Regions from separate parts of the Priestia sp. SIMBA_032 genome, predicted to be linked through region 2. Evidence: riboswitches for the same ligand, from Rfam matches in the RefSeq annotation. Region 2 holds a riboswitch; the other holds the start of a gene.

Region 1 (3,217 bases), on a different contig from region 2:
CTTATAGCTGCAGTAAGGAAAATGAGATAAAGCAATAGCAGCGGGAGGATCTTCTGCACTGAAAACAGTTGAAGCCTGCATACATGCCGTTCGAGCTCTTTCTTGAAACAGCTGCGGATTCCACTCATCCTCTTGCTGTACGGGTATTTCTATGATCGGAATATTTTTCAGCGGCAGCCGTTTAGACCCAATGTATACGGTTGACCCGCTAACTTCTGTATTTTGCATGCCGGCTCCAATGACAGTAGCGCGCGTTGTTTCAGCGGCTTGAGATACCTGTATGGATTGAAAGTGATACGCTAGCAGCGGACCGATATCTCTGTGTATGGCCACTTCCTTCACTGTTTTTGGCTTATGTTTCTTCATCATTGCTCCTATTCCTCCTGAAACCATGATTGTTTCCGGTTGGATAGAAGATCTTATATGAAGAGAAACGAGCAGCGAAGAGGTTTGAGTCAGTGCTCTTACATAATTCACGGTTTCTTCAGCTAGCAATTGACAGATAGAAGAGAGTTTTTCAAATGTTGCTTTTTCACCTTCATACAGCATCAAAGAATTATTTTTTAAAAATTCAGTTAAATAAGACGAAACGTAGGTAACAAGACCATCTGAATTCAGACGAATTAATCTTCCGCCTACATGCAATGTGAATGTCTCTATCACTTTGCCATTTTGACATAAAGCGATGTTAGCGGTGCCTCCCCCTACATCGACATTGGCAATCACTTGATTTGTTTCAAGAGAGCGTTCGATTGCTCCCGATCCTTTTGCTGCTAACATTCCTTCTAAGTCAGCACCAGCTGTTGCAACAACAAAGTTCCCAGCGTGTTCAGCTAGATAATGAACGATACTCTCTGCATTTTGCTTCCGAGCCGTTTCTCCTGTAATGATCACAGCGCCTGCCTCCACTTGATCTAAGGAGATCCCTGCTTTTTTGTATTCTTTTTCTAGTAATAGCATTAACCTTCGGACATCGATTTCAACCTCGTTTACCATAGGTGTTGTATAGATGGAACTTGCATACGTTACGCGACGATCAATAATTTGACAGCCTGGCAGCGTAAACTGATTTTGTTGATTTGCTATTAACAGCTTGCTTACAATCAGTTTTGTTGTGCTTGTTCCAATATCTAACCCTATGCTCATCATCCATTTCTGTAGCATACGATCAATCCCTTATCTCGTTTGAATATGGTGATTATCATAAAACATTTTTTTGAATATTTCACTAACTATGTTATCAAACCTGACATGCTTTTGTGTAAACAAAGGTGACAAATGACAAAAAAGACTAAACCTTGGTAGATTTAGTCTTTTTTATTATGAGTGTGATTTAGTTACAATCATTCTTGATGCCGATGGAATTAATAGTGAAAGAATGATTAAGCAGGCTATTAATGACCCTACCATTGAAATTCCGTTCATTGAAAAAGAATACCACAGAGCGGACATTCCCTTTGGCGCATATGATCCCCAAAAAATAATACCAGCAATAAAGTGCCAGAAATAACGTGCGAAGCTGCCGATAATAAGGGATAGAACAATTAAAACAAAAGCTTTTGATCTGTTATTGTTAGCTAAATTTGTTTTGATAGATTGTGAAAAAACACCTCCAAAACCTATAAAAGCAAAAGCCACAATATATTCAATAAACGTTTGCAGTGCTGTTAAAATATAAGCCGTCCCTGTTGCTAACTGCAAAAGCCCCCATAATAGACCAGATAGAGCTCCGCCTTTTACTCCCCAGCGAAAGCACATAATAAAAATGGGCACCATGGAGAACGAAATACTCACAGCCGTTGCAATCTTAATGGAAGGCAAAAGATCAAGTAAAAGTGCTAATGCTGCAAAAATAGCTATTTCAATTTTAGCCTGTAAAGGTAATGCCTTATTCACGTTTCTCACTCCTGTTTTTGAATCATTCATATCAAACGGTTTACACAGGAGTAAGCAAATATATGCTACTATTCCCACATTCCTACGCTAGCGTTAACTAACAGGTTCGAAGGGTCTGAACAATTTGTTCACTCTCAGCACGGCGGCTCCCCCTGTGGTACGTTCGGATATTTATGTATTATGAAGACACTATTTATTATACCATATGTCACAAAATAGATTCGAGAGATTTCAAAGATGTTTCTATTTTCTGAATCTATTTTTTATAATGACAATCGTTTTAGTATTTGATATACTTCTTTTATGTCAATTGAATATAAAAAACCCTCATCCTAATCGATGAGGTAGAGGTCGCAGTTTTTAATAGTAAAGTAACGGAAATGCAGAGAACATTGAGGATGTTGCTTGAAAGGAAAAATTGCCGAAGTTTAAATCACTTCTCGGTTGATTTAAGCTGGGGCTGTCTCCGAACAGGAACAGAACTGTCACATCATGCGAATGATGTGAAGAGCTATCTTCACGGAAGGTTGACGCGGTTTTCAGATTTAAAAGCGCGCACATATACTGCGGGCTTTTTTTATGTTATCCCGTCTCTTTCCGTACATTCGAAAGGAGTATTTATCTATGCAAGAGCAGCAAGAATTAAAACGTGGGTTGAAATCTCGCCACTTAACGATGATTTCATTAGGAGGAGCCATCGGAACCGGTTTATTCCTAGCAAGTGGTGGAGCAATTCACACAGCAGGACCTGGGGGAGCGCTTTTAGCTTACGCGATCATTGGCGTCATGGTTTACTTTTTGATGACCAGCCTGGCGGAGCTCGCAGCTTATATGCCTGAAGCCGGTTCGTTTAGTACGTATGCGTCTCGGTTTGTAGATCCATCCTTTGGTTTCGCTCTCGGCTGGAACTATTGGTACAACTGGGCTATTACGATTGCAGCTGAATTATCCGCTGGAGCCCTTATTATGAAATTTTGGTTCCCAAACTCTTCCTCTATTTTATGGAGTGCCCTCTTTTTATTAATTATGTTTGGGCTTAATTACCTTTCTGTAAAAGGATTTGGTGAATCGGAATTTTGGTTTTCGTTAATTAAAGTAATAACGGTTATTATCTTTTTAGTTATTGGTATTATGATGATTTTTGGTATCTTTAACAATGAAGCACCGGGTTTTAAAAACTTCACGCTTGGTGATGGACCTATTCACGGTGGATTCTTTACGGTATTAGGTATTTTTATGGCTGCTGGTTTTTCATTCCAAGGAACAGAGTTGCTTGGAGTCGCAGCTGGAGAAAGTGAAGATCCGGAAAAAACGGTTCCTC
Region 2 (3,217 bases):
AGGTGCATAGGGACATGTCCAGGACCTTCAATCATAACTTGAACATCGTGTTTCCAAGCAATTTTAGTTAATTCACCAAGCGTTTCTAATTCACCGAACTGTGCCTCATCATTAGCATCTGCAATGGAACCAGGACGTAGCCCATCGCCAAGCGAAATAGAAATATCATATGCTTTACAGATTTCACAGATTTCTTCAAAGCGAGTATATAAAAAATTCTCTTCATGATGAGCTAAACACCACTGCGCCAAGATGGATCCTCCGCGTGAAACAATACCTGTCGTACGTTTCGCTGTCAGAGGAATATAGCGTAAAAGAACACCTGCGTGAATAGTAAAGTAATCAACACCTTGTTCTGCTTGTTCAATTAATGTATCGCGGTATGCTTCCCACGTTAGATCTTCTGCTACACCTTTTACTTTTTCAAGCGCTTGGTAAATAGGAACGGTTCCTACAGGAACAGGCGAGTTGCGGATAATCCATTCGCGTGTTGTGTGGATATCCTTTCCTGTTGATAAATCCATAATTGTATCGGCTCCCCAGCGCGTTGCCCATGTCATTTTTTCTACTTCATCTTCAATAGCTGAACGAATAGCTGAATTTCCGATATTAGCATTAATTTTCACATGGAATTTGCGGCCGATAATCATCGGTTCGCTTTCAGGGTGATTGATATTATTAGGGATAATCGCACGTCCTCTTGCTACTTCTTCACGCACAACTTCAGGATCCATCTGTTCACGAATAGCGATAAATTCCATTTCGGGCGTGATGACTCCTTTTTTCGCATAGTGCATTTGCGTTACATTTTGATTTTTTTTCGCGCGCAAAGGTAAACGATTAGTGATAAAGCGCTCGTACTGATCTCTTGGATCACCATCATAATAACCGTTATCCTGTGGCTGAATCGTACGGCCTTGATATGTTTCTACATCGTTTCGTTCTGCAATCCACTTTTCGCGCAGAGCTGGTAGTCCTTTTTGTAAATTAATTTCATAAGAGGGATCTGTATAAACACCGCTTGTGTCGTATACACGTACGGGACTATTTTCTTCTTCACCAAAAGACCCTGTAGTAGGAGACTGATGAATTTCACGCATAGGCACTTTAAGGTCTTTTCTGGATCCTTGGACATATACTTTGTGACTGTTTGGAAAAGGCTTTTTCATAGAAACTGATACATTTTGTTTTGACATTACATATTCCTCCGGTTTCGCATAAAGTGTAGCTATACCGAACCATAAAAAAATCGGGTTCTGTGATAGACAGAACCCGATGGAATAGGCGAAAAAAGAATAAACATATACTATTCTTTTCAAGACTACTTCCCTCCGCTGGTATAACCCAAATCAGGTTCAAAGGGTTAAAGAGTTTTATTGCACTCTTCTCTCAGTCTGAGCTATCAGACACCCCTAGTAGAAATAACATTCAAATTATTCGATTTACGGCTTAAGTTTACCATCATTCGGTAAAAAATCAACCCTTAAATAAAAAAAGCTAGACAATTAGCGTTGTCTAGCAGCATCGATTGCAATCACAATAGCTGTAATAATATGCATGATAAATCCTAAAAATGGAATCCAAGCAACCAGTGAGGTAACAATTCCTAGTATGTTTCCATAAGCAGATAACCCTCGTCTATTAGCTAAAATGAGTGTGATAGCATGAAGAATAAATCCAATAAAAAGAGGAGTATAGCTAAAGCCCATAACAATCCCCGCGCCAATTAAAGGAATTCCCAGCAAGGCTTCATACCCAGCAGTGACCCATTTCATTGTACGTACATTTCCATTCATAGTAAAAAGCCTCCTAAAAAAGATACTACTATATACGAGAAAAGAGAGAGAAAAGTTTCAAATTACTTAGGGGATATGTCGTATAAGCCAGCACTAGTTGATTAAAATGATAGATGACAGTAAAGGGAGATGGGAAAAACATAATGATTTAGTCATTTTTTCACACTAAAGAAAAATAGTCTAGATGATTCATTTTTAGCTAAAGGCCAGGAATTTATACCGAACATAGTGACTGCTTTTTAAAACAAATAAAAGCTGATATCGTGTTTTTTGGTTGTAGCACGTAAGCTTTTTATTACAAATTATTAAAGATTCTTATCTTTTTGCAAATACACATTGTATTTCATAGTTTTAACAATTATGATAAAAAAGCAAGTGTCAAAATAGGAAAATAGTTGAGCATGTAAAACGAAGCGGTAAGCTTATTAATTTGAAAGAAAGGCAAGGTACATAGCTTTATGTGGGAAATTATTGTAGCAATCATTTTAGGGATTGTAGAAGGTTTAACAGAGTTTGCTCCTGTTTCGTCAACTGGGCATATGATTATTGTGGATGACCTGTGGTTAAATTCAAAAGAATTATTTTCATCTCCAGTAGCTAATACATTTAAAATTGTTATTCAGCTAGGGTCAATCTTAGCAGTAGTTGTTATTTTTAAAGATCGTTTTATTAATTTATTAGGATTAGGAAAAAAACCAGCTGCTCCAATTGGACCGACAAATCGCTTGAATTTAATGCAGGTAATTGTTGGTTTGTTACCCGCGGGAGTGTTAGGACTTTTGTTTGATGATTACATTGATGAACATTTGTTTTCTTTAAATACGGTGCTAATTGGCTTAGTGTTCGGAGCTGTATTAATGATTCTAGCAGATTTGTTTGGACCTAAACGTCCGCGTGTAGAGACGGTGGACCAAATGTCTTATGGACAAGCACTGGGTATAGGATTGTTTCAATGTATTGCTCTTTGGCCAGGTTTTTCTCGTTCAGGCTCAACGATTTCAGGAGGGGTTCTTCTTGGAATGAGCCATAAGGCAGCCGCAGATTTTACATTTATTATGGCAGTGCCAATCATGGCAGGAGCAAGTGGACTTTCATTGGTTAAAAACTGGCAGTATTTCACATCAGATGCACTACCGTTTTTTATTGCCGGTTTTATCAGCGCCTTTATTTTTGCGCTTATATCGATTCGATTTTTCTTAAAATTAATCAATCGCATTAAATTAGTTCCGTTTGCCATTTATCGAATTGTCTTAGCGGCTATTCTATATTTTGTATTTTTATAAAATAAATACGCATGTTTTTTAGTCATTTAAAATTCTAATAAAGACTTAAAAAGCAAGAAAAAGCTATTGCAACATTGCAATAGCTTTTTTGCATAAATATATATTATTGTCTTTTGAAAGCGTTTTATAAACATGGGT

The links. Region 2 has a riboswitch for thiamine pyrophosphate ahead of thiC (phosphomethylpyrimidine synthase ThiC). Riboswitches for the same ligand answer to the same signal wherever they lie in the genome.
Region 1: it holds a riboswitch for thiamine pyrophosphate, as region 2 does, so the genes downstream of both, thiT (energy-coupled thiamine transporter ThiT) here and thiC (phosphomethylpyrimidine synthase ThiC) in region 2, are expected to answer to the same signal.

What each region holds. Positions count from the first base shown of each region.
Region 1 is NZ_JAWRXD010000003.1:81,897-85,113, reverse strand. It holds gene SB717_RS10585 (ethanolamine ammonia-lyase reactivating factor EutA) at 1-1,164, opposite strand, end outside; gene thiT (energy-coupled thiamine transporter ThiT) at 1,321-1,926, opposite strand; TPP riboswitch at 1,959-2,059, opposite strand; lysine riboswitch at 2,234-2,418, shown strand; gene SB717_RS10575 (amino acid permease) at 2,521-3,217, shown strand, end outside.
Region 2 is NZ_JAWRXD010000031.1:11,940-15,156, forward strand. It holds gene thiC (phosphomethylpyrimidine synthase ThiC) at 1-1,196, opposite strand, end outside; TPP riboswitch at 1,310-1,424, opposite strand; gene SB717_RS30945 (hypothetical protein) at 1,506-1,796, opposite strand; gene SB717_RS30950 (undecaprenyl-diphosphate phosphatase) at 2,255-3,079, shown strand.